DNA from 2 places in the Trinickia acidisoli genome. Region 2 is predicted to be linked to the other one. Evidence: predicted binding sites of a transcription regulator. Region 2 holds the regulator's gene; the other holds the start of a gene.

Region 1 (15,596 bases), 2.7 Mb from region 2:
GAGGCATACGCCGTGCCCGTCATCGAGGCCGGCGCCGAGATGTACGCCTATCAGGGCGCGCACCATGTGGCCGAGGCGGGAACCGTACCCGTCATCAACCCCGGAGAAGTCCACACGGGATCGCGCGCGATGGAGGGCGGCTGGCGCTATCGCGTGTTCTACCTTCCCGTCGATTTCATCGGGCAGCTCGCCAGCGAAATCGCATCGGCGCCGCAGCCGATGCCTTGGTTTCCCGTCGACGTCATCCGCGATGCCGATCTCGCGGCACGCGTCGCCCGAGCGCATCGACTGCTGGAAGGGCTCAGCGCTTCGACTACGGCCGGCGGCGCTGCCGGCGGCAATCCGCTAGGCGGCGATCCGCTCGCGGCCGAGACGGCCTTCGTCGATGCGATGTCGACGCTCATCGCACGGCACGCGCTCCATCACCCGGCGGTGCGCAGGCCGAACATCGATCCGCCGCGCGTCGCGCTGATGAAGGAACGGCTCGCGGCCGACCTCACCGCTCCGCTCAGCCTGAGCGAGCTTGCGGCGGATGTCGGCCTGTCCCCGTTTCACGCTGCGCGCCTGTTCACGCAGGCGACGCGCATGCCGCCGCACGCTTGGCGCAACCAATTGCGGCTACAGCGCGCGCTCGCGCCGCTGCGCGAAGGCGTGACCGTTGCCGACGTGGCTGCCGCCTGCGGCTTCACCGATCAAAGCCACTTCACGCGGCACTTTAGGCGCATGTTTGGTGTGCCGCCGGGCCGCTGGCAAGCGGGCGACGCCGCCGCGCGCTGAGCCGCGCCCTCCAAAGCAAGAACGTACAAGCGCCGCCTATCGCGCCAACGCTATCCTGCGCGCAGTAGGAGGAACGTCCCTTGAAACCGCGCACCCCGCTCAACGAATTCATCGACGGCGCCCGCGACACGATCCCGATGATGATCGGCGCCGCCCCGTTCGGCGTCATCTTCGGCACGCTCGTCACCGCCGGCCCGCTCCACCTCTGGCACGGCCAGTTCATGTCGCTTGCCGTCTTTGCCGGCTCATCGCAATTCATCGCGCTCGGGTTGATCGCGGGGCATGCCGGCTTCGCCGTCGTCTGGGCGACGACGCTCGTCGTCAATCTGCGTCACGTGCTTTACAGTGCGACGCTGGCTCCGTATGTCGCACGCCTGCCCGTACGCTGGCGGCTCGCGCTGGGCGGCCTGCTCACCGACGAAGTGTTCGCCGTCTCCTATTCGCACTATCGGCACGCGCCACCCGGGCAAATCGGTCCGCACTACTTCCTCGGCTCGGGCCTCGCGATGTACGTCAATTGGCAACTCTGGACGCTGGCCGGGCTCCTGTTCGGCGCGGCCTTCCCTCGGCTGCAGTCGCTGGGGCTCGATTTCGCGATGGTCGCCACGTTTATCGCGATCGTCGTGCCGCAACTCGTTTCGCTGCGCTACATCGCGTCCGCCGCGACAGCGGGCATCGTCGCCCTCGCGTGCGCCGCCTTGCCCTACAAGCTCGGCTTGTTGGCGGCAGTAGCGGCGGGCGTCGCCGTTGGCGTGGCGCTCTCGCGGCCGCGGGCAGCCAGCGGCGGCACGGGTCGCGGCCGGCAACCGCCTCACGCCGGCAACGCCGATCGCACCGGACAGACCAAAGGGGTCGAGCGCGCCGCCGAGGCCGCATCATGAACTACGCCGTTCTCATCCTCGGCATGGCCGTCGTCACGTTCCTGATTCGCTCGACCGTATTCTTGCTCGGCGAACGTGTCGCATTCCCGCCGCTCGTGCGCACCGCGCTCGGATTTGTCCCGGTCACCGTGCTGACGGCCATCATCGTGCCGATGGCCGTCACGCCCCATGGCGGTGCGCCGGAAATCACCTGGCGCAACCCTCAGCTCGTCGGCGCGCTCATCGCTTGCGCCGTCTCCGCCCTGACACGCCGGCCGCTATTGACCATCGCGGTCGGCCTCGCGGTGTTTTTCGCCTGGCAAGCACTGGTCGTGCACTAATTCTTCGAAGACACCCTCGGCCAAGCCTCAAGTTCCGCGCGTATTCGCCGTTAATCAGACGAAGCGCGTTTCTTGGCCGTGCGGCGAAGGGGCGCACCGACGCTCGGCGTCGGTAGCGGCAGGCGACGCGCTATGCAAAAAACCGTGAGGTGTGCCGGGCGTCGTGCCGGGCCGCTCGTTTGGGCGTCGCGCCGGCTCCGCCCGTAGGGCGCCTCTGCGCGAAACGCCGCGGCGCCGTCCCGGCCGGGGCGCGCGCGATCAGGACAAGCCATGGGTCAAATCACCCTTTCTCTTCGCGAAGAGACGATTTCTACGCTGCACAAGGACTTCGAAGCCTTCGTGCGCGTATCGCTCAAGCTCGACCCGCAGTTCGCGACGCCTTCGTTCGAAGACTTCCTGCGCGCGAAGCTGCTCGACAACATGATGCCGCTGACCGAGCACGCGGTGCAGCGGATGCTTCAAGGCGGCCAATACGCCTGGGCCAAGCGCACGTTGGAGAAGGAGTTCCCCGACGTCGTGGCGATCCTCATGCGCCAGGCCGAGGAGTTCGGATTCAGCTTCGCGGTGCGCTCCGAATGGACGCCCGACGAGATCGCCAAAGCCGCGCGCGACTGGGCGACGGCCATCGTCAAGGAAGCCGGCGGCGACGCCACGCTCGTGGACCCGCTGGCGGCGCAGATCAAATCGACGGCGCGCGACATCCAATCGCTCGAGGAAAAGATGCAGACGCCCGCTTGGCGGCTGGCCGAATCGCTGCGTCAGCGTGTCTACGAGGCGAAGATCGCGTGCGAGACGACCGTTGGCAGCACGGCGCGCGAAAAGCTCGGCGAGTTGCGCGGCCTGCTCAGGCTCGGGCTGGCGCACGGCTCGTTCCAAAAGCAGGAGGCGCAGCAGATCATGGAATATCTGCGGCTGCTCAAGCCCGAGATCTTCGTCGAAGAGCCATACGACATCTTTTCGCGCATGGCAGCTTGGATGCGCAACTTCTTCATGCCGCCGGCCCGGCCCGCCCAGCCTCGCATCGAGCCGCGCCGCCCCCGCTGAGCGGCACGAGTCTCGGCCCGGTCGGCGCGGCACGGACACACCGCCGATCACATGGAAACACGGCGCGACGATCGATCGGACGAACTAGGGAACGAGAAAACACTGAGAAGCGCCGACCCGGCTGGCGAGGCCGAATGGCGACCATGCGTACTGTATAAACACACAGCATCGGCCCGCGAGCGCCGGGGCAAAAAATGCGCGAGACGGTTCACTCGGCCGCTCGAGTGACTTATGATGCGTGCCCTAATCGCTTTTCGTCGCCCGCCGGCGTTCGCCATGGCCAATCTCAATTTCACGCTCACGGGCGACCACGTCGAATTGCACAATCTGCTCAAGCTGATGGGCCTGGCCGACACCGGCGGCGTGGCCAAGATGCTCGTCGCATCGGGCGAGGTGAAGGTCGACGGCCGTGTCGAGTTGCGCAAAACGTGCAAGATCCGCGCGGGCCAAGTCGTGATGCTCGGCGACACGCGCATCGCGGTTCACGAGCCCGGCTGACGCCCGCGGCACGCACCTTTGCCCGAACGACGGCCCCGCGCCATCGACAGGCGAGCGCCGAAGCAATAAGCTCTTTCTTTCCGACGAAAACAATATGGGCGCGCGCCATGCGCGAGCGCCCGCCGCGCCTCGCTCGCTTAGCCATGTCCGAGTCCACGTTCACACGGGCCGCCGCCACGCCGGCCCCGCCACCGCTTTCGCGCCACGCGGCCGACACCGCGCGCCTGGCCGCCCCGCTCGCGATCGCGCAGTTGTCGCAGATGGCGATGGGCGTCACCGATACGATCCTGCTCGGCTCGCTCAGCGCCGACGCGCTCGCGGCGGGCGGCCTTGGCGCGGGGATCTTCTTCGTCATCGTCACGCTGCTGCAAGGCGTGCTCAGCTCCGTGAGCGTCACGGTGGCCAACGCGCGCGGCGCGCAAGCCGAGCACCGCGTGCCGCACATCTACTGGACCGGGCTTGCGCTATCGGTACTGCTGGCCATACCCGCCTTCGTGCTGCTTTCGTTCGCGCAGCCGATCCTGCTCGCATTCGGAGAGCCGGCCGCGCTCGCGCGCGACGTCGGTGCCTACACGGGCGTGCTGCGCTTCGCATCGCTCGGCAGCCTGATCGGCGTCGGCATGATGCGCGCGTTCCTGCCGGCCATCGGCGCGGCCAAGCGCCTGCTGTGGGTCGCGCTGGCCGGCGTCGTCTTCAACGGCGTGCTCAACTACGGGCTCATTCACGGCGCATACGGCTTGCCGAGGCTCGGCATGCTCGGCTCGGCCACGGCGACGACGATCACCGTCTGGCTCAGCGCGATCACGCTCGTCGCGCTGCTGCACGGGCGGTCGAGATTCAAGCATTTCGTCGTAGCAAAACGGCCGACGATGCCGCTCATGAGCGAGTTGTTCGCGATCGGCTGGCCCGTGGCCATCACGTACGGCGTGGAGTCCATGCTGTTTCTCTGCACGGGCCTACTGATCGGCCTGATCGGCGAGAAGCCGCTCGCCGCACACCAGGTTGCGATGAGCGTCGCCTCGGTCACGTTCATGGTGCCGCTCGCGATCGGTCAAGCGGCCAACGTGCGCGTCGGCTACTGGATGGGCACCGGCAATCGCGTCGCCGCGCGCCATGCGGGCTTCGTCGCACTCGGGCTCGGCGTCGCCTATATGTCGATGACGGGGCTGCTGTTCATCGTCGCGCCACGCGCCATCATCGGCCTTTACCTGAAGCTCGACGACCCCGCCAACGCGCAGACGGTCTCGATCGCCGCTTCGCTGCTCGGCGTCGCGGCGGTTTTTCAGATCGTCGACGGCATGCAAACCATCGCCTCCGGCTGCCTGCGCGGGCTCAAAGATACGCGCGTGCCGATGCTGGCGGCCGCGTTCGGCTACTGGGGCGTCGGCTTTCCCACCGGCTACGTGCTCGCGTTTCATGCGGGGCTCGGCCCGCGCGGCCTCTGGTGGGGGCTCGCGGCTGGCCTCACGAGCGTCGCGGTACTGATGACGCTGCGCTTCGCGCGCCGCACACGCCACCGGCCCGACGCCTAGATAAGCAAAGCATTCTTTGTTGGTTGGCCAGCGCCCGCAATCGCCCTACGATTAGCACCGACTCTTCTGACAGGGTATTCGGCTCGCCCAATCGGCGGGCCATTTTTTTATCCGCTAAAGGTTCGGCTCACTCGCGTCGGCGCACGCGTATGCTTGGCACGTGTCATGCGTTCACTTCCAATAAAATGCGGTTATTGGTGCCGGTACGAGCCTCTGTTGCGTCCGGCCAGTCCGTCAGCAAGGAAGAGTCCGACGTGTTCCGAGAGCCATGGCCGCGGCCCCGCGCCGCCTTGCATCAGCCTCCGTGCCGCGGCGCGGTGCGCTCGCATTCCGGGCGCGCGTCGAGCGTCGCGCGCCTTGACATGCTCGACGTTGCGCGCCGGATTGCCCTCGTCCTCATCACCTGCCTCACGGGCCTCATGGCCGCTTGTACCACGCTGCCGTCGGCGACGTCGCTCAACCGCCCCACCACCTACGCGCTGACGGACCCCGGCGCGACCCAGCTCGGCCGCGCGCTGGCCCCGCTCGTCGCGGCACACGAAGGGCAATCGGGCTTTCGGCTGCTGACCGATGGCACCGACGCGCTGCAAATGCGGATTGCCCTCGCGCGCGCGGCCACCAAAACGCTCGATCTGCAGTACTACATCGCGGACGAAGACACGACGGGCCGGTTGCTGCTCGCCGCGGCGCTCTATGCGGCCGATCGCGGCGTGCGCGTGCGCATGCTCGTCGACGACCTGAACTTCGACGACACCCATCATTTGATGGCTGGCCTCTCGACGCATCCGAACATCGAAGTGCGCATCTTCAATCCTTACGGCAGCACGCGCTCGAGCCTGTTCGCGCGCACCGAAACGTTCGTCACGCGCATCGATCGCTTCACGCACCGCATGCACAACAAGGCGATGATTGCCGACGGCGAAGTCGCGATCGTCGGCGGCCGCAATCTCGGCGACGAGTACTTCAGCGCCAGCCCGAAGCTACAGTTCCGCGACCTGGACGTGTTCGCGGCGGGCCCGATCGTCGCGGACGTATCGAAGAGCTTCGATGCGTTTTGGAACAGCGCGGGGGCCTATCCGTTGAAGGTCGTCGACAAGGAAAGCTACGCTGCCGCCGATCTACGGGCCGCCCGGGCGGCACTGCGCGCACATTGGAACGCGCAAGCGCAGGCCGTCGGCGCCAAGCCGTTGCGCGCCGCGCCGCTGTGGCAGCAGATCGCGCACGAGCAAATGGGACTCGTGTGGGCGAGCGCAACGCTCAGCGTCGACCCACCGAGCAAGATCACCGCCCCCGACGACGATTACCGCAGCCCGCCGATGCACCGTCTAGCCGAACTGCTGCGCGGCGCGCAGCACGAGGTGCTGTTGCTCTCGCCGTATTTCGTTCCGCACGATGCCGGCGTCAAGCTGCTCTCGGAGCTTACGCACCGCGGCGTGCGCGTGGCCGTCGTAACCAACTCGATGGCCTCGACCGATGCCGTCGCCGTGCAAGCCGGCTACAGCCCCTATCGAATTCCGTTGCTGAAAAACGGCGTCGAACTCTACGAGTTTCAGCCACTGCAGCGCGCACACTCGCGCTTTTACTCGCGCTTTTTCGCCGGCTCCGAATCGCGCGCGAGCCTGCATGCCAAGGCATACGTGATCGATCGCCGCACGCTCGTGATCGGTTCGATGAACTTCGATCCGCGCTCGGCCCACTTGAACAGCGAACTCGCGCTCGTCATCGACAGTCCGATCATCGCGGGCGAAGTGGCCAAGCTGATCGATCAGTCGATGTCGCCGAGCGTCAGCTATCGCGTCCGGCTCGCCACGCCGGAAGAACAAGCTCGGCTGCGCGCGTTCGGCGCGCCTGTCTCGGGCCTCGTCTGGACCGGCGACGAACAAGGCGACGCCGGCCCTTATTTGCGCACCTGGACGCTCGACCCCGAAGCAGGCCTCGTCCGCAATGCGCTCACGGGTCTATTCTTGTTGTTGCCGATCGACTCGCAGCTCTAGCGGCACCGCGGCGAGCCGCAATCATCCGACTTACCCTTCACGTAGCTTTTACGTACCGGAGCCGAAGCACCATGACAGCAGACCATCGCATGGAGCGCGACACGTTCGGCGAAATCGCCGTGCCGGCTGCGCGCTTATGGGGCGCGCAAACGCAACGCTCGCTGCTCAATTTCAAGATCTCGACCGAGAAACAACCGCCCGAACTCGTCACCGCGCTCGCCCTCATCAAGCGCGCCGCCGCCGAGGTCAATCTCGAACTGGGCGTATTGGCGGAGGACAAGGCACGCGCGATCATGCAAGCGGCCGACGAGATCATCGACGGCCGCCATGCGGACGAATTTCCGCTTGCGGTCTGGCAAACGGGTTCGGGCACGCAGACGAACATGAACCTGAACGAAGTCGTCGCCAATCGTGCGAGCGAGCTGCTCGGCGGCGAGCGCGGCGAAGCGCGCAAAGTGCACCCGAACGACGACGTCAATCGCGGGCAGTCGTCGAACGATGTCTTTCCGACGGCCATGCACGTTGCCACCGCGAATGCCATCGTCAAGCACTTGCTGCCGGCGCTGTCCACGTTACGCGCGACGCTCGAAGCGAAATCGCGGGCGTTCGCCGACATCGTCAAAATCGGTCGCACGCACTTGCAGGATGCGACGCCGCTGACGCTCGGCCAAGAGTTCTCGGGCTACGCGGCGCAACTCGCGCACGGCATCGCGCATGTCGAATCCGCGCTACCGCATTTGTACGAGCTGGCGCAGGGCGGCACGGCCGTCGGCACGGGGCTCAACGCTCACCCGCAATTCGCCGAGCGCGTGGCGGCGGCGATCGGCCGCTTGACGGGCCTGCCGTTCGTTAGTGCTCCTAACAAATTCGAAGTGATGGCGGCGGCCGATGCGCTCGTCTTCGCGCATGGCGCGCTGAAGACGGTGGCGGCGAGCTTGATGAAAATCGCCAACGACGTGCGCTGGCTCGCGAGCGGGCCACGCTGCGGCTTGGGTGAAATCGCGATTCCCGAGAACGAGCCGGGCAGTTCGATCATGCCGGGCAAGGTCAACCCGACGCAATCGGAAGCGGTCACGATGCTCTGCTGCCAAGTATTCGGCAACGACGTCGCGATCAATCTCGGCGGCGCGAGCGGCAATTTCGAACTCAACGTGTTCCGCCCGATGATCGCGCACAACGTGCTGCAATCGATTCGCCTGCTCGCGGACGGCGCGCAAAGCTTCAACGATCATTGCGCGGTCGGCATCGAGCCGAATCACGCGCGCATCGAAACGCTGTTGAACGAATCGCTGATGCTCGTGACGGCGCTCAATCCCCACATCGGCTACGACAAGGCCGCGCAGATCGCGAAGAAGGCGCACAAGGAAGGGACGACACTGAAAGCGGCGGCGCTGGCGCTCGGGTATGTGACCGAGGCGCAATTCGACGAATGGGTGCGGCCTGAGGCGATGACGGGGCGGCGGGAGTGAGGGGGACCGCTCGAGATCGATTAGGCTCGCTCGTCTTTGCTGCCGACCAAGCGAGCGCGGCGATCAAATACTGCCCTTCGCCATCTCTTCCGGCTTGAGTTCGACGATCGCATCGAGCGCGGCCTTGACGTCCATCGCATACTTCGCGACGCGCTTTTGCTCTTCCGTCTGCGGCTCGAACGTCGGAACGGGAATCGGCGTGCCGTTCTCGTCGACGGCAACGAACACCACGAGGCAATCGGTCGTCAAGCGAAGCTGTCCGCTCTTCGGATCGCCCGCATGCACGGTCACGTGGATGTGGATGCTCGTGCGGCCCGTCGCGACGACGCGCGCCCGCAACTCGACCAGATTACCGACGAGAATCGGCCGGCGAAAGCGGATATTGCCGACGCTGACCGTCACGCAATACCGGCCCGTCCAAACGGCCGCGCAAGCATAGGCCGTCTCGTCGATCCATTTCATCAGCGCACCGCCGTGCACCTTGCCGCCGAAGTTGACGGATGTGGGCTCGGCAAGAAAACGGAATGTCGTTTCCGAACGGTCCAAGGGGGTCGAGGGCGTGCTCATCGTGGCTCCGGTGGTGCGCGTTCGCGCGGCTGTGAAGGAGCCGATTATAAGGGCGCTACGTCGGCCCGGCGCGATCTCGCTTACCCTGCTCTCCCCCCGCCGTCAGGGGCGCGAACCGATCTCGATAGCTGAGCGGCGGCACGCCGAAGCGTCGGACGAATGCTCGTCGCAAATTCTGCTCGGTACCGAAGCCGCAATCGAGCGCGATCCGCTTCATGGGCCGACGCGATTGCGCGAGGGCGCGCGCGGCTGCCTCGAGCCGCAGCGCCTCGACGGTCTTCCCCGGCGTGCGCCCCACCGCCTCGACATAGCGCCGCGCAAACGTGCGCGCCGACATGCGAGCGTGATCGGCCAGCCGATCGACGGAAAGATCGTCGCGCAGGTTCGTCGCCATCCACGCATGCAGCGCATCGAACTCGCCGGCCGCGCCGTGCTGCACATCGAGCGTCGCGCTGAACTGCGATTGTCCGCCGGGACGCTTCATGAAGACCACGAGACGGCGCGCCGCTTGCATCGCGATCGCATGGCCGAAGTCCTCTTCGATCAACGCGAGCGCGAGGTCGATGCCGGCCGTCACGCCCGCCGACGTCCAGACGGCTCGACCGTCATGCACGTCGCGGATGAAGATCGGGTCGGCATCCACTTCGATGGAGGGGAAGTTGCGCGCGAGCTCGTCGGCACTGCGCCAATGCGTCGTCGCACGGCGGCCGTCGAGCAGGCCCGCGGCGGCCAGATAGAACGCGCCGACACAAACGGAACACACGCGGCGGATGCGCGGTGCCGCATGCTCGAGCCATTGAACGAGCTTCGGGTCGAGCACCATCCGATCGCACTCGAACGTGCCGGCAACGATGACCGTGTCGATCGGCTCATCGTCCAGCGCATCGAGCCGCTCGACGACCACCGGCAGCCCGACGTGTGTCGGCAACGTTCCGCCTTCGATCGACGCGACACGCGTTCGATAGGCGACAGGTTCGCCGTCCGCGCTTCTGCACGCCTGGCGCATCTCGAGTTCGGCTCGCCAAAACGCCTCGAGCGGACCGCACGCGTCGAGCAGCACGAGATGCGGTGCAACGGCAAACACGATTTGGCGGACAGGCGAGGCGGCCGGCATCATCGGTTAGGACTCCTTATGAATTGGGAAATCATCCGTTGCAACGGCAAGCATCGCGACGCGCGGCGCCGGTTGGCGCAAACTCGGGCAACGGCTCGATCTCGTTCGCATCACGACGTGCCCGCTATCGCAGCCGAACTCGTGCGCCTTCGCGACCACGCATAGACGAGCGTGGTGCACGCGGCCAGTCCAAGCGCCGGAAAAATCGCGACGTTCACGGCGCTCCAGCCGAAGTGCGCAAGCAACTGCCCGGCTGAGAGCGAGGCCAGCGCGGTGCAGGCGAACGTCGTGAACTCGCTCGTCGCCTGCGTCTTGGCTCGCTCGCTCGGGCGATACGACTGTGCGAGCAGTGTCGTGCCGCCGACGAACATGAAGTTCCAGCCCACGCCGAGGCACGCGAGCGCCGCGTAAAAGTGCGGCAAGCTCGTCGCCGATAACGCAATTGCGCCGCAAGCGGCAGACAGCGCGATGCCCGCGCCGATGACGCGCAGCACGCCGTAGCGCGCGATCAAACGCGCGGCGAAAAACGAAGGCGCGAACATGCCGACGAGATGCCATTGAATGATGCGCGCCCCGTCGCCGATGGTGTGGCCGCATTCGACTGCGGCGATCGGCGTGGCCGTCATCACGAACATCATGACCATATAGCCGAGCGCGTTGTTGGCGAGTGCTGCAACGAAAATCGGTTGCGTGACGATCTGCGCAAGCGGGCGCGGGCGCAGATCGTCTGCATGCGTCGAAGCGCCTGTCGAAACGGCCGTCGACGCGACAGGCGCAGCATCGCGATAGCCGATGAGTACGAGCGCCATCGACGCGAGGCCAAGCAGCGTCACGAGCGCATACGACCCGGCGAACGTGACCGGCGCGAGCCAATCGCGGCTCCATGCGGCGAGCGCGGGCCCGAGTACGGCAGCAACGACGCCGCCCGTCATCACCGTCGAGATCGCCCGGCTTTTCGACTGCGCATTGACAGCGTCGGCAGCGGCGAGCCGGTAGTACTGTGCGAATGCCTGAAAGACGCCAACCGTAGCCGTCCCGCAGCAGAACATCCAGAAGCTGTGCGCGAAGATCGCATGGACGGACATCGCGCCGCCCGCCGCACCGACGGCCGCGCCGAGCGCGAAGCCGGCGCGGCGGCCGATCCGCGCCATCAGGAAGGACGCGAAGATCGTCGTGAGCGCGGCGGCAACGGTAATCAGCGAAAACGGCAGCGTAGCGAGGCCCTTGTCGTCGGCGAGCGTGTAGCCGACGAGTCCCGTCAACGTGAGATCGATCGAGACCGAAGACGTGTAGAGCGCCTGGCACAGCGCCAGCACGCGTGCGTTGCGGCCGCCACTGTGGGCGAGGCCTAATCTGACGGGCGAGGAAGCAGGCATCGGCGAGCCTTCGAGTGATGAGGATAGACGTCATCTTCACCTGAGCCGAGATGGCAGAAATGCCAATGATGCATCAATTTCTGCCATTCGTGTCGGGCGACCGCGCGCCGCCGTCTATCCCGGGCACCGCCGTCGCGCTATTTATGGAACGTGACCCCTTCGTCGATCGTGCCGTACATGGTGATGCTGCTGCCGTCGTTTGCACTCGGCGCCCCGTTTTGCGCACATCCGAGGCATAGCCATGCAGCCAAAACGGCCGCCACCCACGCTTTCATCCCTATCCTCGCCGCGAAACAGCTTAAGTTGCCATTCTAGCTCGGCCTTGCGCGGGCCCGCGACGCTCGTGCATTCGACATTTCACGTAACGCGGAAGCATCGAATGCATCGACCGGTTACAGTGGAACCATGCTTTCGACATCGACACGACACGAGCCACCGCCATGACGATCCTACCCTCCGATTCCGAGCGCGACGCGGCCCATTTCCCCGGTCTTTCGCGCATCGGCGCGCTGCTCGCCGATCCGGGGCGCGCCGCCATGCTGTGGTCGCTGATGGACGGCAGCGCGAGGCCTGCCGGCGAATTGACGATGATCGCGGGGCTATCGCCTTCGGCAGCGAGCGGCCATCTCGCCAAACTCGCCGAAGGCGGCATGTTGGCGCTCGAAGTGCGCGGGCGGCACCGCTACTACCGAATCGCCACGCCTGAGATTGCTGCCGCAATCGAAGCGCTCGCCCATCTCGCACAGGCGAGCGCACCCGCGCGGCCGGTGCCCGTTCCCGCGCGGACGGTCCCGATCGACATGCGCTACGCCCGCACCTGCTACGACCACATGGCTGGAGAGCTGGCCGTGCGCGTATTCGATCATCTGCTCGTACGCGGCTGGCTCGTCGACGACAGCGGTAGCGTCGAGGCGACGGACGAAGGTGCCATCGTGCTCGCGCGCTGGGGCATCGACGTGAGCGCGCAGCGCGCCCGCAAGCGCCGGTTCGCCTGCACCTGCCTCGATTGGAGCGAGCGTCGCGCCCATCTGGGCGGCGCACTCGGCGCGGCGCTGCTCGATCATTGGACACAGCACCGCTGGGTCGAACACGCCGACAAGCCACGCGTCCTGCGCATCACGCCTGCCGGGCGGCAGCAGTTCGACGCGCTCCTTTGCGCATAAGCGGGAATGACGCTCGATATTTTTCGTTACAGGCCGGTACGGACGGCTACAAAAGAGAGCGCATTGATACACGCGGTGGGGCTACAGTGCTGTCACGGACCGTAGTACGATCTGTCACCAAATCGAGATCCTCCATGACCATCGCCACTACCTCTTCGCCTATGACCTTCCGTCGCTTGGCCGGTTACACCCTCCTCGCCCTCGCGCCGCTCACGCTCGCCGCGCGCACCGCTTTCGCGCAAACGCCGCCCAGCCCGAATGCCGCGCCTGCCGCGCAATCGGCCGATCCGCCCGACCGCGTCGCGCGCTTGGACTACATGGCCGGCACGGTAACGACGGAACCGGCTGGCGCGACGGACTGGTCGTACGCGGCGGTCAACCGGCCGCTGACGACGGGCGATCAGCTTTGGGACGACGCGAACGCGCGCTCGGAGTTGCATATCGGCTCGACGGCCGTACGGCTCAGTTCTTCGACGAGCCTCGACGTCATGAATCTCGACGACTCCACCGCGCAGCTCAAGGTCGCGCAAGGTACGCTCTCGACGCGCGTCCGGGAGGTGCCGAACGGGACGTCCTATGAAATCGATACGCCCAACGTGGCGCTGGGCGTGACCCGCCCCGGCGATTACCGCGTCGACGTCGCGCCCGACGGCAGCACGACCACGGTGACCGTGCGCAGCGGCGCGCTCACGGCATACGGCGACAACGGGCAAGTGCCCGTCCAAGCCGGCCAGCAGGTGACGTTCACGGGGACGAACCTGCAGGAGGCATCGGTCACCCAGGCACCGGAGCTCGACGCATTCGATCAATGGGCGGCGACTCGCGATGCCGCCGAAGACCGTTCGACTTCGGCCCGCTACGTGTCGCGCGACGTCCCGGGCTACGAAGATCTCGATGCGAACGGCACCTGGAGCAACGATCCGCAGTACGGCGCGATTTGGATCCCGAATCAGGAGCCCGCGGGCTGGGCGCCCTACCACGATGGCCACTGGGCGTGGATCGCGCCGTGGGGCTGGACCTGGATCGACGATGCTCCGTGGGGCTTCGCGCCCTACCACTACGGGCGTTGGGCCTACGTGCACTCGTCGTGGTGCTGGGTACCGGGGCCGCTCGTCGCCAGCGCACCGCCCGTCTATGCGCCCGCGCTCGTCGCGTTCGTCGGCGGCGGCGGCGGTGGGGTGAACTGGGGCGTGAGCCTCGCGATCGGCGGCGCGGCGGCGGCCGGCCTTGCCTGGTTTCCGCTCGGCCCCGGCGAAGTGTGGCACCCGGGATGGGGCGGCTGGAGCCCGCGCTATTACCAGCGCGTGAATGAAACGGTGATCGTCAACCGCAACGTCAACATCAACAACATCCACAACACGTATATCAATTACCGCGCGCCGGGCGCCATCACGGCCGTGCCGGCGACGGCGTTCGTGCACGGCCAGCCCGTCGCGCATTTCGCGCAGCACGTTGATCCGCAGCAGTGGCACAACGTCAAGTTCAACCCGGGCGCGGCAGGCGTTGCACCGGTCAGCCAAAGCTATGCGTCGGGCCTGCGGACGGCGAACCACCGCCCGCCGCAGGCGCTTGCCACGCGCTCCGTCGTCGCCACGCGCGCGGCGGGGACGCCGGCGGTTTATCACGACCCATTGGCTCAGCATCTCGCGCAAGCGGGCGGTCGAGTGCCGGGTGCGGGAGAGCCCGTCGTTCGGCCCGCGACGCCAGGTCCGATCGCCGGCCGCGCACCGCAGATGGCCGCGCGCGACGTGCGCGTGGTCGGCACGCACTCGCCCGTCATCACCCCGACGCACGGCCCCGCGAACGCCGTGCCGCACGCTGCGCAACCCGGTGCGCAGCCGCGGCCCGAAGCGGTGCCGCATGCGCCGACGGCAATGGAACACGGGCAGCCGAACAACGGCGTGCCCCATCCCCCGGAGGCGGCCCAGCCGGCACAGCGCGGCGTCGAACCCAGGGCACCGCAACCGCATGCACCGAACACGGAGCAACACGGGCCGATGAACGAGCAGCACGCGCAACCGCAGCCGCATGTCGAACAGCCCCGGCCGCAACCGCAACCTCGCGTCGAAGAGCCGCGTCCGCAACCGCAGCCCCACGTCGAGCAGCCGCGCCCGCAACCGCAGCCCCATGTCGAGCAGCCGCGTCCGCAACCGCAGCCCCACGTCGAGCAGCCGCGCCCGCAACCGCAGCCCCATGTCGAGCAGCCGCGCCCGCAGCCGCAGCCCCATGTCGAGCAGCCGCGCCCGCAACCGCAGCCCCACGTCGAGCAGCCGCGCCCGCAGCCGCAGCCTCACGTCGAACAGCCGCGCCCGCAGCCGCAAGCCCACCCACAGCCCGCACCGCATCCGCAGCCCGCACCGCACCCGGAGCACGAGCAGCCGCATGAGCAACAACATGCCGCCGCGCCCTCGCACACCGACCGCGAACACCACCAAGGCTGACGGGACGAGCCGGTAAACGACGAAGCCCGCGGGCCGCGACACGCGGCGCACCGTGATCGAACAACGATTCGACTCGGTGCGCCGCGTACGCGGTACCACGGGCTTTTTGTCGGTTTTTTTGAGGCGCTTTGTTCGATGCGCGCCTAAACGGCCATCGGTGCCGTCAACGGCTCGTGATGTCGGTAGCCGACGAGCGAGAAATCGCTCGGCTCGACTTGCTCGAGCCACTCGGGCGCGTACATGCCCGTCTCGGCATAAGCCGGCACGCGATCGGCGATGACGAGCCGCGGGCTCTCGTACGGCTCGCGCTCGACCTGGCGCTCGAGCATGTCGAGCTGGTTTTCGTAGATGTGAGCGTCGCCGATGAAGTAACTGAACCAGCGCGGCGTATAGCCCGTCAGCCGGCCGACGAGCGACAGC
Region 2 (15,596 bases):
TCCATCGTCTGGATATTCTGGCTATAGAACTCGGAAGTCGAGATACGCATCGCTGACCGCCTTATTGGAAGATGCCGATCAAGGTTTGGAACATCGATTCAGCCGTCTGAATCACCTTGCTGTTCGCTTGATAGGCCTGCTGGTATTGCAGCAGGTTGGACGCCTCTTCATCGAGATTGACGCCCGAAACCGATTGCTGCGCCGACGTGATCTGCGTCACGAGCGCCGATTGCGACGTGCTCGCCGCCTGGAGTTGGCTCGCGGCATTGCCGACGTTGTCGACGTACGAGGCATAGGCGCCCGTCAGCGTCGAGGTACCGCCGTTCAGCGTGTTGTTGGAGACGATCTTCGACATCGCGAGCGCATTGCTGCCGTCGAACGTGCCCGTATTCGGCGCGATCGTGAACGTATCGCCGTTCGCGGGCGTGCCCGAAATCGACAGCGACACGCCGTTCGTGATGCCTGCCGGCGGCGGCTGCGTCGTGCTGTTGATCGTCAGCGTCGCGCCTTGCGCCGGGCTGTAGGGCACCGTCGTCGTCGCGGACGTGATCGGAATCGTCGTGGGCGGCGAGCCGGCGACCGTCACGGTCGTCCCCACTTGGAAGCCGCTCAGCGTGCCCGTCGTCGAATCGTACGTGAGCGTCGTCGTGCCCGAGATCTGGTAGCCGGCGCTCACCGTGCCTTGCGTGATCGACGCCGAGCCCGTGTTCTCGGTCGAGGCCGACGCGAGCACCGGCGACGCCGCCGCGATCGCCGACGGATTCGACGTGGTCAGCCCGAAACTGTCGAGCGCGCCGCGCGTGGGCTGGATCGTGAACGAATCGCCCGCGCTCATCGAGCCCGACGTGATGTTCAGCATGAGCCCGCCCATCGCGGTCGTACCGTTCGGCGCCGTGGCCGAGGTGCCGACGACGGTGCCCGTCGTCGTATCGGTCAGCGTGTACGTGCTGCCCGAGTACGAAAGCGCATAGTCGTCGCTCGTCGGTTGCGCGGCGTTCGCGAAGCTGACCGACAGCGTCGCATTGCCCGTGTTGGCCGCGTTCGAGTAGACGGTCGGGCTGCCGGCGGTGAACAGGTTGCCGCCCGCATTGCCCGACAGATCGAGCCCGAGCGCGTTTTGCGAATTCACCTGCGCGGCGAAGCTCGTCGCGATCGCGCCGAGCTGCGATTCGGCCGGATCGAGCGTCTGGCTGCGAAACGTGAGCAGGCCGCCGATGGTGCCGCCCGTCGTCGCCGACGACGACAGATATTCGACCGACGACGACGGTGGCGACGAACCGGCCATGCCGTTGTAGGTGACGGCGAGCTCGCTCGGATCGCTCTGCGACGTCGCCGTGCCGAGTTGGAAGCTTTGCCCCGCCACGACGAGCGGCTGGCCGTTACCCATGAAGACGCTGTAGCCGCTCGAGTTTTGCACGACCGACACGCCCACGAGTTGCGACAGATTCGCGACGGCCTCATCGCGCTGGTCGAGCAACTGGTTCGGCGGCTGGCCTTGCGCGCTCGCCGCGGCGATTTCCGTGTTCAGGCCGGCGATTTGCGACGTGTACGTGTTGACCGAATTGACGGCCGTCGTGAGCTGCGTGTTCACGCTCTGACGCAGTTGGTCGTATTGCTGGCCGGCCGCGTTGATCTGCGAGACGAGCGTTTGCGCGTCGCTGACCGCGGTCTCGCGCGTCGCCGTCGTATTGGGGCTGGTCGAGACGTCCTGCAGGCCCGTGAAAAACGTCGTGATCGCCGAGGAGATGCCGGAGGTCGGGCTACCCACGAGGTTGCTCAACTGCGACGCCATCGAGTAGTTGGCCGACAGCGCACTGTTCGTCGACGTGGCGTTGTTGAGCTGCGTGGACAGGTACTGGCTGTAGTTGCGCTGCACCGTGACGGTGTCGACGCCGTTGCCGAGATAGCCGGAGCCGGTGTACTGGCCGCTCGCCTCGGCATAGACCGGGTTCTCGACCGTGTAACCCGCCGTCGACGCGTTCGAGATGTTCTCGCTCGTCGTTTGCAGCCCCCATTGGGCGGCGTTGAGCCCGGACAGGCCGATGCTGAAAATATCGTTGGACATGCGTCTTCCTGAAGGGCAGACGCCATAGGGCCGTCCGCCGCGTTGAGGGAACACATGTATAACGGCCGCGCGAACGAAAATTTAAGGGGGCCGCATGTGCCGCCCCCGGATTTTTTTATGCCTTGACGAGCGAGCGCCGGCGCATCTCGAGTTGGGTGATCAGGCGCTGCAGCGTGTTCTCCGCGCTGCCGGGCAGCGCAACGAAACGCATGCCGAGCTGGAAGCGTCGGCCGCCGTTCGGCAGGTCGGTCGCACGCATCGAAACGAGTTCGAGATCGAGCGCAAGCATGCCGTGCCCGTTCAGGTGCACTTCGACGTCGGGGAGCATGGCGCCCATCGGCAATTCGGCGACGCGCTCGTCGGTCGTACGCAGCCCGATGCCGCCCAGCGACAAGTCGTGTACTTCGAAGCGGAACGTATCGCCGTCGGGCAACCGGCCGCGGCAGAAATAGGGATCGAGCACGGGCGCGTCGACGCGAAAGTACTCGCGGCGCTGCACGTAGAACAGCACTTCGGGAAACGGTGCTTCGAACGCGGGCAGCCCTTCGAAACGCGTTTCGGCCGGCGTGACGGTGGAAAACTCGACGCGCACGCCGTCGGGCGATGCGCGGAAGATGCAGTGAGGCGAGGCGAGCACGCCTTTGTTCTGCTCGGGCAGCGCGCCCCAATCGAAGGAAAACGTGCGTCCGCGCACGTCGACATCGAGAATCTTCGTGACGAGTTGCCCGTTCTTGTACTGAACGGTCAGAAAATCGCCGCGGTTGGCCAAGTTGCGGAGCTGAACGCCGATTTCGAGCGGATTGCGGCGACCGAAATCATGATAATTTTCGGCGGTATCCTCCGTCGGGCCAGTCGACTGATTGGTATCCATGGGCTCGGGTATGCGAACTTGCGCGGCACGCTACACGCGCCGGCGCCAAAGCTTTCGGATGCATTACAGCAATCCGAACAGGGTCTGTCTGATTAGCGGCATCGGACGTGCAAAGTTTAGAGGTATTCTCGAAATATTTTTTTAGTTTTCGAGCAAACACTCGGTTTTCGGCCTATGCCGGCAACCGTTGCTTTAACCCTTTTGCAGTCTCTCGCCGATGACCGGCGCCATTATCTGCGGCCGATGCGGCGTTGTCCATCGCGGCTCGGCCGACCGCCGTGCGGCGGTCGGCCTTCATGCCGTCTTTCCCTGCTGGCCCCGTCGCGCTCGAAAGCGCTCCCCGTTAAACACTCGTCATTACCGATAAAATCGGTCAAACCATCTGCCGCATGATCGAAATCAGCTTATTCGCGTAGTGCGGATCGGTTGCGTATCCGGCTTTCTGCATGCCGTGCGCAAAGCTCGCCGCGTCGCGTGACGTCGACAGCACCGACGCATAGCGCGGGTTGTCGCGCAGCATGCTCGCGTAGTCGGTCATCGCCTCGGTGTACGAACCGTAGGAACGGAATTTCTGAACGACCTTGCGCGGCTTGCCGTTCACGTATTCGGTCGTGACCGCCGACACCGTTTTGCCCGTCCAGTCCGGCGTCGCCTTGATGCCGAACACGTTATGACTCGACGTGCCGTTCGCGTTCTTGATCTCGCCTTTGCCCCAGCCCGATTCGAGCGCGGCTTGGCCGACGATGAAGCGCGCCGGGATGCCCGTCGCCGCGCTCGCGGCTTGCGCCGGCGCCGCCATCTTGTCGACGAACGCGTCGACCTTGGCCGAGGCGCCGTTGCCGCGCAGCGGCGGCGTCAGCGAGCTCTGCCCCGAGTAGCCCTTGCCCATCGCGAGCGAGCCGTTCGCCTGCGCGTTCGAATACGCGCGCGCGAGCGCACCCATCATGGCCGAATTGCCGGAGTCGCCGCTCCCGCCCCCGCCACCGCCGAGCAAGTTGTTCAGTGCATTGGACGAACCCGAGCCGTTCGCGCCGCTGCCGCCCATGTTGCGCGAGAGCTGCGTGATGAGCGCATCCGCCACCCCGATCCCCTTCGACGACAACTGCTGCGCGAGCTGTTGATCGAGCATCGACTGATACTGCTTGCTGTCGTTCGAATCGAGGATGCCGTCTTGCGGCGTCGCCTCGCGCATGCTCTTGAGCATCATCTGGATGAACACCGCGTCGAACTGGCGGGCCGTCGACTTCAACGCCTGCTGCGGCGAGGCCGCGGCTTGAGCGCGCAACGCGTCGAAGCCCTGCACGTCGAGCGCGAAGCGCTGCGAGATGTCGGTGCCGGTGTCGACTTTGCCGTCGTAGGTCGTGTTCGGGTTCATCAGGACACCTTCTTCTTAGATGATCTCGAGGTCCGCGCGCAATGCGCCCGCGGCCTTCATCGCTTGCAGGATCGACATCAAATCGGCCGGCGTCGCGCCGAGCGCGTTGAGCGCCTTCACCACTTCCGCCAGGTTCGCGCCCGCCGTGACGAGCTTGAGCGAGCCGTTGTCCTGCTTCAGTTGAATCTGCGACTGCCGCGACGAGACGGTCGTGCCGTTCGAGAACGCGCCGGGCTGGCTCACGGCCGTCTGCGTGTTGACAATGACCGACAAGTTGCCGTGCGCCACCGCGCAGCTTTGCAGCGTCACCATCTGATTCATGACGATCGAGCCCGTGCGCGAATTGAGAATGACCTTCGCGGCCGCTTGCGCCGGACGCACGTCGAGGTTCTCGAGCTGCGCCATGAACGCGACTTGCTGGCTCGGATCGATCGGCGCGCGCAGTTGAATCGTACGCCCGTCGAGCGGCGTGGCCGTGCCTTCGCCGAATGCGTTGTTGACCGCCGCCACGATACGCTGCGTCGTGTCGTAGTCCATGTCGTTCAGCTCCATCTGCATCGTGCCGCCCGCCTGCGCGACTTGCGTCGGCACGGCGCGCTCGACGATCGCGCCGGAGGGAACGCGTCCGGCCGCGAGCTGATTGACCTGCACTTTGCTGCCGTTGGCGCTCGCGCCCGCGCCGCCGACGGCGACGTTGCCCTGGGCCAGCGCGTAGACCTGCCCGTCGGCGCCCTTGAGCGGCGTGAGCAGCAGCGTGCCGCCGCGCAGGCTCTTGGCGTTGCCGAGCGACGAGACGGTAATGTCGATCGCCTCGCCCGGCCGCTCGAACGGCGGCAGCGTCGCCGTCACCATCACGGCGGCCACGTTCTTGAGCTGCATGTTCGACGCGGGGCTCGCGCCCGTCGATTGGCCGTTGTTCAGCGAGATGCCGAGGTTGGCCAGCATGTTCGTGAGCGTTTGCGTCGTGAACGGCGTTTGCGTCGTCTGGTCGCCCGTGCCGTCGAGGCCGACGACGAGGCCATAGCCGATCAGCGGGTTGTCGCGCACGCCCTGGATCTGCACGAGATCCTTCAGGCGCTCGGCATGCGCCGTACCGGCGCAGGCCAGCATGACGGGCACGCCGACGAGCACGAGTGCGCGGCGAACGGTATGAAGCGTGCGCAAGGCGCGCATGAACGAGGTCGTCATCGCGATCACCATGGCGCTATGTTGAGGAAGAAACGCTGGAGCCATCCCATCGTTTCCGCTTCGTTGATGTAACCCTTGGCCGAGTATTCGATGCGCGCGTCGGCCACCTGCGTCGAGAGCACCGTGTTCTCGCCCGACACCGTGTTCGGGTTGACCACGCCCGAGAAGCGCACGAACTCGTTGCCCTGGTTGATCAACATCTGCTTCTCGCCGCTCACGACGAGATTGCCGTTGGGCAACACGTTCGTGACCGTGACCGTGATCGTGCCGTTGAACGTGTTCGATGCGTTCGCGCCGCCGGAGCCGGCGAACGTGTTCGAGCCCGATGCGTTCAGATTGACGTGGTTGAACAGGCCCGAGAGAAAGCCCGCCGTCGGCACCGATGTCGCGGTGCTGCCGGCGCGGCCGGCGTTGGCCGCCGACGATTTCGTCGCGTTGATGTTTTCGGAGATGACGATCGTGAGGATGTCGCCGACGTTGCGCGGACGCTGGTCTTCGAACAGCGGATGGCCGGCGTAGCCGGGGTTGTAGATCGAGCCCGGCGGCTGCAGTTGCGGCGGCACCGGCGGCGTGGCCGTCATCGGCTGCTGCACGATCGGCTGGCGGTGCTCGATCTGCGCGCAACCGGCGAAAGTGCCCGTCAGCACCCCCGCGAGCGCACTCGCGAAGGTCAGCGTGGCTGCCGCGCGCAACCCGCGCACGCGAAAGGGAATTCGGCTCGTTTGCGACATCTTCGTCTACCGCCTGCTCGTCAAAGTCCTGCTTCCTACTCGCCTCAAACCGACATCTGGCTCAAGGTCTGCAACATTTGATCCGAAGTCTGGACCGCCTTGCTGTTGATTTCGTACGCGCGCTGCGTCTCGATCATGTTCACCAACTCTTGCACGACGTTCACGTTAGAAGCTTCGACGTAGCCCTGGTTCAGCGTGCCGGCACCGTTCAAGCCCGGCGTCGTCACGTTCGGCGCGCCCGAGGAGGTCGTCTCCGAAAGCAGGTTCTCGCCGTTCGATTGCAGACCGGCCGGGTTGATGAACGTGGCGAGCTGGAGCGTGCCGATCGTCTGGTTGTTGGTCGAATTGGGCAGCGTGATGCTGACCGTGCCGTCGCTGCCGATCGTCAGCGAGGTCGCGTTCTGCGGAATCGTGATCTGCGGCATGACCGGATAGCCGCTCGAGGTCACGAGCTGGCCCTGTGCGTTCGTCTCGAACGAGCCGTCGCGCGTGTAGGCCGTCGTGCCGTCGGGCATCTGCACTTGGAAGAAGCCGTTGCCGTTGATGGCGACGTCCTTCGAGTTGCCCGTTTGCGTCAGGTTGCCCTGCGTGTACAGCCGCTCGGTCGCCACTTGCTGCACGCCCGTGCCGACCTGCAGCCCGGAGGGCAGTTCGGTTTGCTGCGTGGAGTTCGCGCCGGGCTGGCGCAGCGTTTGATAGATGAGATCTTGGAACACCGCGCGCGAGCCCTTGAAGCCGTTCGTGCTCACGTTGGCGAGGTTGTTCGAGATGACATCCATCTGGTCCTGCTGCGCATTCATGCCGGTAGCGGCGATGTAAAGCGAGCGGTTCATGGTGAATCTCCTGGTAATGACAATCCGGTTCCGGCGAGGAACCGGTTAGCTGAACGTCAGTAGCTGGTTGGCCGACTGATCGTTCTGATCCGCCGTCTGCAGCAACTTCGTTTGCATCTGAAACTGGCGCGCGTTCGTGATCATCGAGACCATCGCCGCGACGGGGTTCACGTTGCTGCCTTCGAGCGCGCCCTGCACGACGTTGACGGTCGGATCGGCATCGGCCGGCTGGCCGTCGGCCGTCCGGAACAAACCGTCGTCGCCGCGCGTCATGGTGCTCGGGTCGGGATTGACGAGCTTGAGCTGGTCGAGCACGACGATTTGCGAGGGCGAATCGCCCGCGCCGAGCGCCGACACCGTGCCGTCCTTGCCGATCGTCACGCTCGCGCCGGGCGGCACCGAAATCGGGCCGCCGGTGCCGAGCACGGGCTGGTTCGTCGCCGTCACGAGCTGGCCGTTTTCATCGACGTGCAGATTGCCCGCGCGCGTGTAGGCTTCGTCGCCGTCCGCCGTTTGCACCGAGAGCCAGCCCGGACCTTGGATCGCGACGTCGAGCGGGTTGCCCGTCTGCGAAATCGGGCCCGGCGCGAAGTCCGATCCCGGCGTCGCGGTCAGTGCGAACGTGCGCGTCGTGTCGTTGTCGACCGTCGTGCCGTCGCCGAAACTCAGCGGCGCGTCGCGGAAGTTCGCGAGCTGCGCGCGAAAACCCGTCGTCGACGTATTCGCCAAGTTGTTGGCGACGACGGCCTGCTGCTCGAGCGCCTCGGAAGCGCCCGTCATCGCGGTGTAGATCAGTCGGTCCATGACTCGCCTTGTCTTGCGGTACGAAAAGCGCGCCGTGCGCTTACAGGTCGATCAGCGTTTCGTCGACGGTCTGCTGCGTCTTGATCGTCTGCGCGTTCGCCTGGTAGTTGCGCTGCGCCGTGATCAGATCGACGAGCTGGCTCGTCAAGTCGACGTTCGAATCTTCGACCGCGCCGCCCGTCAGCGTGCCGTGGTTCGTGCTGCCCGGCGCCGAAATTTGCGGCACGCCCGAGGCCTGCGTTTCCTCGTACTCGTTGCCGCCGAGGTCCTGCAGGCCGTTCGGGTCGTTGAAGTTCGCGAGCACGATCTGGCCGAGCGATTGCGTTTGGCCGTTCGAGTACGTGCCCGTGATCGTGCCGTTGGCGCCGATCGAGAAATTCGAGAGCTCGCCCGTGGCATAACCGTCTTGCTGCAGGTTGTTCACGCCGTCCGTGCCGCCGTATTGCGTCGAGCCCGTCAAGTTCAGCGTCAACGATTGCGGCGATCCGCTGCCGTCGGTGTTCGGCACCGTGAACGTGAGCTCGCCGGTGGCGGGCGACGTGGCCGGCGCGGTCGCCGCGGTCGAGGTCAGCGCACCGGACGAGCTGAAGCCGACCGAGCCGACCTGGCTGATCGTGCCGGTGGACGGGCCCGCGTAGACGTCCCACGAGTTCGCGGCCGTCTTCACGAAGTACATGTTGATCTGCTGCGACCCGCCGAGCGAGTCGTAGGTCTGGATCGACGTCGAGTAGTTGTACGTCGACGAGTTCGTCGACGAGAACGGCGTCACCGTCGGCACGCTGTCCTGCGAGTTCAGATTCAACTGCGCCGTGATGTTTTGCGTGGCAACCGGTGCGATGTTGGTCGTCGGGATTTGGATCGGCACCGTCTGCGCGGTGTTGATCACGCCGTTCGCGTTCGCCGCGTAGCCCATCAGTTCGAGCCCCGACGAATCCGTGATGTAGCCCTGGTTGTTGAGCTGGAATACGCCGTTGCGCGAGTAGGTCAGCGTGCCGTCGTTCGACATCTGGAAAAAGCCCGTGCCGTTGATCGCGACGTTCAGCGCCTGGCCCGTCGTCGTGAACGTGCCTTGCGTGAAGTCTTGCTGAACGCCCGCGAGCTGCGTGCCGATACCGATTTGGTTGTTGACCGACGTCGCGATCGTGTTCGCGTACAGGTCCGCGAACTGCGCCGTGCTTTGCTTGAAGCCGTCGGTGTTGGCATTCGCGATGTTGTTGCCGATCACGTCCAGATCGTTCGACGATGCGGACAAGCCGCTCAAGCCTTGTTGGTAGCCCATTTAAGTGGTCTCCCTGCGAATAAGTATCAAAGTTCGTTACATGATGGCGACAACACTGGTCGTACCGACCGTGCTGCCGTTGCTGAGCAAGAATCCCGTCGACCCGTCGCTTTGCTGGACGATGCTGTCCACTTGCGCGCCGGTCAGCGTCGTTTCGGATGTCGTCGCGCCGGTGCTGCTCGTGCCGACCGCGGAGATCGTGTAGGTGCCGTTGGCCAGCGTGTTGCCCGACGAGTCGGTGGGCGTCCAGCTCACCGGAACGGTGCCGGCCTGCTGCGCGCCGAGATCGATCGTGTTCACGATCTGGCCCGAGGAATTCTTGATCGTGACCTTCAGATCGGAGACGTTCGAGGCGACCGTCACCCCGAAGCCGGGCGAGGTGCCGCTCGAGACGGTCGCCGTCGAGCCCGCCACGAGGACGTTCTGGCCGATCAGCAGCGAGGATTGCGCGTTTTGGCCGGCCGAGAGCTGCGAGGCCAGCGAAGTCAGCGTCGTGTTCAACTGGCTGATGCCCGTCACCGTGTTGATCTGGGCGAGCTGCGCGGTCATTTGCGAGCTGTCCATCGGGTTGGTCGGGTCTTGGTTCTGCAACTGCGCCACGAGCAGTTGCAGGAAGGTCTGCTCCAAGCTCGTCGATGACGTCGCACTCGAGGACGATGAGCTCGAGGACGAGCTGCTACTCGACGAAGTGCCGTTGATCGTATCGAGCAACTGCGTCGAAACGGTGCCGCCGTTGCTGATGGTGGTATTGGATGACGTCACAAAGTTTCTCCTCAGGTGCCGATCGTCAAGGTTTTCAGCATCAGGTTCTTGGCGGTGTTCAGCGTCTCGACGTTGGCCTGGTACGAGCGCGAGGCCGAGATCATGTTCACCATTTCTTGCACCGGGTCGACGTTCGGCATCGTGACGTAGCCGTTCGAGTCCGCTGCGGGGTTGGTCGGGTCGTAAGTCGTCTTCATCGGTGTGGGGTCGTCGATGACGTTCGTCACCTCCACGCCGCCCACTTGCTGGCCGCTGGCCGTTTCCGCCCCGCCGATCGGCTTGACGCCGAACACGACCTGCTTGGCGCGGTACGGCTGACCGTCCGGGCCCGTCGTGCTGTCGGCGTTCGCGAGATTCGACGCGGTGACGTTGAGCCGCTCGGATTCGGCCGACAGCGCCGAGCCTGCAACGGTAAAAATGTTCATCAATGCCATGGCTTACGTGCCTCTTTCGATGGACGCTTGAACGATTCCTAAATAAAAGCGGTAGGCGCGCCTGCTCAGCCGCCCGACGTGATCGCCGAGAGCAGTTGCTTCATCTGCTGCGACACGGTGGTCATGCCTGATTCGTAATGCACGGTGTTGTCGGCAAATTGGACGCGTTCCGCGTCGAGATCGACGGTGTTGCCGTCGAGCGCCGGTTGTGTCGGAATCCGGTAGGCAAGCTTGCCGTAATCCTGGGTTTGGCCGCCGGTCGGAATGAGCTGAGCGTTGCCCGTCATGTGGCCGGGCTCCGTCGACGCCATCGTCATCCCGCTCGTCACGCCGGCCGGCTGGGCCAACGGCAACGCAGCCGCGCCCGAGCTGGCCATCGCGCTCGTACCCTGCGTCGCGCCGCTGCGCTGAAGCGCGGTGGCGAGCGACGAGCCGAAATCGACGTCGCGCGCCTTGTAGCCGGGCGTATCGGCGTTGGCGATGTTCGACGACAGCAACTCCTGCCGATAGGCGCGTACATCGAGCGCCTCACGGCCAAAGGCGAATTCGGCATCGAGTTTGTCCAGCATCGGTGTTTCTCCCGTTCTCAAGCGTCGGCCGCTTGTTGCCGCTTCTCGGCCTCACCCTGGTTCGGGACAAGGTGCGCCAAGAAGGCTTTTTTGCATGACGAGCATCTTAGGGTCGGCAAGCAAGAGCCAATCGGATGAATAACCGGGGAAGCCGCCCTCTATTCAACGTTTGCGCCCCTCGCGCGAGCCCTAGAATTCGATTCGTCGTCCGAATTGTTTCGATGGAGAAACCGATGTCCTTGTCCGCCGCTTCCGATCCCGCGCGCCGAGCAGCGCCGCGCGCCCTCGGCCGGCGGCATGCTCGCCTCGTGCGCGCAGCGGCCTGTGCGCTGGTCGCAGCCCTGTTGCCGCTCACGGCGGCCCAGGCGCAAAACACCGATACGAGCGCGAGCGGGCAGATCTATATCCCCGGCCCGGGCGAGGCCAAAGCCGTTAAGCCGAGCGGCGCGATGATTTCGATTCCCGGCCCCGGGCAAGCGCAAGCGAGTGCGTCCGCCGGCACGGCGACGAACGGCATGATCGTCATCCCGGGACCGGGCGAGGCGCGCGGCGCCGCGCCGGCCAACGTTCCCCCTATCGTCAGCGAGCCGCATCCGGCGATCGCGACGGCGGCAAGCCGCGTCATACCCGTCGTCGTGACGGCGCCGCAGCGCTCGATCCGCGCCGCGCAACCGATTGCGCCCGCCTCGGTCGGTGGGCCCACTCGCCCGACGGCGCCGGCGGCTGCAACCGCCGCGGCCTTGGCGCCCGCCTCCGACGCGCCGGCCGGCCAGGAAGACAGCGAGGCGATTCGCCACGCGGCCCTTGCCTATCTTCAGCAACAGACGATCGGCCTGCCCGGCAAGATCAGCATCACGGTTGCCCCGACCTTCCCGCGGGGCCTGGCCGCCTGCACGACGCTCGAGCCGTTCATGCCGACGGGCGCCCGGCTATGGGGCACCACGTCGGTCGGCGTGCGCTGCGCCGGCGCCAAGCCGTGGACGCTCTATCTGCGAGCCCGCATCGCGATCGATGCGACCTACTACCTCGCGGCGCGCCAGATCGAGCCCGGTACGGTCGTGACGGCGCAAGACCTGCTCGCGCGCGACGGCGACCTCTCGAATTTGCCGCGCGCGATCATTACCGATCCGTCGCAGGCGATCGGCTCGACGGCACTGGCCCGGATCAGCGCCGGCATGCCGCTGCGCCAGGATCTGCTCAAAAGCGCGAGCGCGGTCGCGATCGGCCAAACGGTGCGCGTCATCGCGCAAGGCCAAGGTTTCACGATTTCGTCCGAGGGCAGCGTCATGAACAACGCGGCGCCCGGACAAGAGGTTCGTGTCAGGCTAGCCGGGGGCCAGATCATCTCCGGCATCGTCCGAGATGCCGGAACGGTGCAGGTTCAGATGTGACCGGGCCGAGGCGGTCGAAACGGGCGAGACGACCGGTGCGTGGAGGCGCCGGACGATTCGGCCCCGAATCGCCGAATGAGGCTGGGCGGTGTTCTTCCCGATTGCGCTAAAGTTTCGGCGAGTGTCGCCGTTATCACACTCAAATCGAAATCGTTCGGGAAGCCATCGTGAAAGTCGATTCAACCTCCACTTCGAGCCTGACCTCGCCCAAGGGCGACGTGCAGGGTGCCCGGCAGGGCGGTCAAACCGCGGCGAGCACCGCGCAAACGAGCGCCAATGCCGCGTCGGCTCAGTCCACGGGCAGCGGCGACGCCAGCAACGTCAGCCTGTCCGGGCTGTCGTCGCAGTTGCGCTCGCTGGCTGCGTCGGGCGAAGCCGACATCGACGTCGCGCACGTTGCGTCGATCAAGCAAGCCATTGCCGACGGCACGCTGACGATGGATACGAGCAAGATTGCGGACGGCATTCTTTCGACCGCCCGCGATCTGTTGAAGAACCCGTCGACGGGCGGCTGAGGCAGCGCTCAAGCGCTTATCTCTCGCCTCGTCGGCTTCGTTGAGTGCGCGCCTGCGCGCCGGCTTATGTTTTGGCGGATGAGATGAGAGACGCCCTGCTTGCCACTGTGACCGAAGAACACGCTGCGCTCGAAGCGTTTGCGTCTTTGCTGATGTACGAGGAAAAGGCGCTTGCGGCCGTATCGCCGCTCGAGACGCTGCCCGGCATCGTCGAGAAGAAGACCGAGCTGACTGAAAAGCTCGCGTCGCTCGAAAAAACGCGCGACAGCCAACTGCGCCAGATGGGATTGCCTGTTGGCTGGAAGGGAATGGAGCTCGCGATCGCCGACGACGCTCGCCTTGCCAAGCAGTGGCAACTATTGCAGGCCGTCGTGCAACGCGCGCGCCGCTCGAACGCCACGAACGGCCTCATGATCCGTATCCGGATGAACTACAACCAGAACGCGCTCGCCATCCTGCGTGGCGGTGCCTCGCGTCATTCGGCCAGCGTCTACGGGCCGGATGGGCGGATGGCGACGGCTTGAAGTAGCACGGCCGCCGGTGAGGCGGCCGCAGCCCGCTGGCGTATCGGTTCTCGATACGCGCCTCGTGGCTCGGAGTCGGCGGGCAAGCCCTTCCGCGTCAAGCCGCGCGCTTGAACGCATGCACGTGCAATTGCTCTTTGCGCTGCTCGATCTGCCATAGATCGTACTCGGCCTGGTGTGCCAACCAGGACTCGGCGCGCTTTCCGAAAGCTAGTTCTAGGCGCACTGCCATCTCCGGGCTGATCGCAGCTCGGCCGTTGACGATCTCCGAAAGCGTCTTGCGCGACACCCCCAGCGCCTCGGCGGCGCGCGTGATCGAAAGCTCGAGCGGGTCGATCGCATAAGGCCCCACGCGCGCAGCCGGAACCGGTGTAGCGGCGGCCGCTTCGCGCCCCTTCCGGGGCAATATTCAGTCGACGCTGGCCCAAGCCATCTCGCGCAGCTTGGCTCGCAGCCTCGCAACCGCTTGGCTATGGAGCTGGCATACGCGCGATTCGCTCACTTCCATCACCGCGCCGATCTCGCGCAGGTTCATGCCGCGCTCGTAATACAGCGACATCAACAGCTTCTCGCGCTCGGGCAGCTTGTCGATCGCTTCGACGAGCGCCGCGCGCAGGCTGTCGTCGAGCAGTGCCGAGAGCGGGTCCGAGTGATCGACGCAGTAGCGGTCGAGGAACGGTTCGTCGTCGGCCGAGCGGTCGAAATCTTCGTAATAGATGAGCTGACTGCCGTGCAGATCCTGCAGCATCGACTGAAAGGCATCGAGCGGCATCTGCAGATGGTCGGCAACTTCGGTCTCGCTCGCGGACCGGCCGAGCCGCTGCTCGACCTGGTGCACGGCCGATTCGACCTCGCGCGACGTCTTGCGCAAGCTGCGCGGCAACCAATCGTTGTTGCGCAGTTCGTCGAGCATGGCGCCACGAATGCGTTGACTCGCGTAGGTTTCGAACTGCGCGCCCTGGTCTTCCTTGTAGCGGCTCGCCGCGTCGAGCAAACCGATCATCCCGGCCTGAATCAGGTCGTCGAGATCGACGCTCGCCGGCATCTTCGCCACGAGTTGCAAGCCAAGCCGGCGCACGAGCGGCGCGTACTGCGTCAATACATCCGTCTGGGACATTTTCCCTTGAGCGTTGTACATCGAGGGCCCCCTTCTCCTTGTCCCTAACGTTTCAAGCGTGTTGGCGCGCGGCCGCGCCGTCGGCGATCGCCGACGCCGGCAAGGCCGTGCGCACCGTAACCTCTGGCCGCGGCGAACACATCGCCGGGCGCATCGGCCAATACAACATCTCCGCGGCGACGTGCCGAAAGTCCCGCGCCGACGGCGCCGACGGGAACGCATCGACGACGCATCGCCCCAGTTCGAGCGATCGCTCCATCAGCGAATCGGCCGCTACGCATCCGGCGTCTTCGATCGACACCGTCAGATAGCGCGCGGCGACCTCGGCGAGGTTGTCGAACGCCGTCTGCGCGTCGGCCAAACTCGACACGTGATTCACGAGCACGCGGAACTGCGCGATCGCGTGCTCGAAGTGCAAGCGCTTCATGCAGGCGTACGCTTCCGTGATCGCGGCGGCCGCCACGCGCGTAACGATCAGCACGTCGTGCGCTTGCGCCCCGAGCGGCGAGAGCGCCCCCTGGCGGTCGAGCCGCGCATCGACGAGCACGACGTCGGCCGGCCCCGAGAGCAGCAGGCCAAGCTGCGCGGCGCTATAGCCGGCGCAGTTCTCGCGCGAGGCCGCGAGCACCGAAAACCCCAATTCGTGGCGCGAGCAGGCTTGATCGAGCGCGATCTCGCCGTTCATCAACGCGCGCAGCGAGCCGGCGCCGTGCAAGCCGCCCAGCATGGCCGAGACGGAATTCGCGCCGAGGCGCTCGTCGATGACGAGCACGTCCTTGCCGAGCGTGGCCAATGCCGCCGCCAAATTCACGACCGTCGACGTGCGGCCGACACCCATCGGGCCGCCCGTGACCGCCACCACGCGCGACCCGCTCTTCGCGAGCAGCCGGCGCAGCCCTTCCGCCTGATCGGTGACTTGCTTACCCAAAGCGAACCTCATGCAGTTCGGCGCTCGAGCGGCTCGAGAGCGCCGAGAGCAATGCGGGAATCTCGTCGTCGTGCGGGACGAACGGCGAACCGTCGCGCGGAATGCAGAACGCACTCTTGATCAGGAATTTCTTCGTCGCGACGTACAGGTTCTCGGGCACCTTCTGTCCCGTCGAGATGTAATGAACCGGCAGCTTGTAGCGGATGACCG

Evidence for each region. The regulator FliA, encoded in region 2, starts transcription of late flagellar genes. The targets are predictions, from matches to a motif close to CTAAAGTTTNNNNNNNNNNNGCCGNTA.
Region 1: a site for FliA is predicted at 2,005-2,031, ahead of J3485_RS13045 (DUF4088 family protein). Genes of this name have one in related genera too.

What each region holds. Positions count from the first base shown of each region.
Region 1 covers NZ_JAFLRG010000001.1:2,871,363-2,886,958, forward strand. Annotated here, with positions in the region: gene J3485_RS13030 (helix-turn-helix transcriptional regulator) at 1-777, shown strand, start outside; gene J3485_RS13035 (AzlC family ABC transporter permease) at 915-1,658, shown strand; gene J3485_RS13040 (AzlD domain-containing protein) at 1,655-1,978, shown strand; gene J3485_RS13045 (DUF4088 family protein) at 2,249-3,022, shown strand; gene J3485_RS13050 (RNA-binding S4 domain-containing protein) at 3,299-3,520, shown strand; gene J3485_RS13055 (MATE family efflux transporter) at 3,664-5,052, shown strand; gene J3485_RS13060 (phospholipase D family protein) at 5,415-7,046, shown strand; gene fumC (class II fumarate hydratase) at 7,118-8,515, shown strand; gene J3485_RS13070 (acyl-CoA thioesterase) at 8,579-9,082, opposite strand; gene J3485_RS13075 (GlxA family transcriptional regulator) at 9,138-10,199, opposite strand; gene J3485_RS13080 (MFS transporter) at 10,307-11,572, opposite strand; gene J3485_RS13085 (ArsR/SmtB family transcription factor) at 12,013-12,735, shown strand; gene J3485_RS13090 (DUF6600 domain-containing protein) at 12,870-15,176, shown strand; gene J3485_RS13095 (thymidylate synthase) at 15,320-15,596, opposite strand, start outside.
Region 2 covers NZ_JAFLRG010000001.1:157,303-172,898, reverse strand. Annotated here, with positions in the region: gene flgL (flagellar hook-associated protein FlgL) at 1-50, opposite strand, end outside; gene flgK (flagellar hook-associated protein FlgK) at 62-2,065, opposite strand; gene J3485_RS00795 (flagellar brake protein) at 2,181-2,936, opposite strand; gene flgJ (flagellar assembly peptidoglycan hydrolase FlgJ) at 3,310-4,311, opposite strand; gene J3485_RS00785 (flagellar basal body P-ring protein FlgI) at 4,327-5,499, opposite strand; gene flgH (flagellar basal body L-ring protein FlgH) at 5,505-6,230, opposite strand; gene flgG (flagellar basal-body rod protein FlgG) at 6,275-7,063, opposite strand; gene flgF (flagellar basal-body rod protein FlgF) at 7,109-7,867, opposite strand; gene flgE (flagellar hook protein FlgE) at 7,908-9,146, opposite strand; gene J3485_RS00760 (flagellar hook assembly protein FlgD) at 9,183-9,908, opposite strand; gene flgC (flagellar basal body rod protein FlgC) at 9,920-10,342, opposite strand; gene flgB (flagellar basal body rod protein FlgB) at 10,408-10,911, opposite strand; gene flgA (flagellar basal body P-ring formation chaperone FlgA) at 11,133-12,302, shown strand; gene flgM (flagellar biosynthesis anti-sigma factor FlgM) at 12,470-12,817, shown strand; gene J3485_RS00735 (flagella synthesis protein FlgN) at 12,901-13,341, shown strand; gene J3485_RS00730 (HigA family addiction module antitoxin) at 13,439-13,747, opposite strand; gene J3485_RS00725 (RNA polymerase sigma factor FliA) at 13,751-14,479, opposite strand; gene J3485_RS00720 (MinD/ParA family ATP-binding protein) at 14,511-15,386, opposite strand; gene flhF (flagellar biosynthesis GTPase FlhF) at 15,379-15,596, opposite strand, start outside.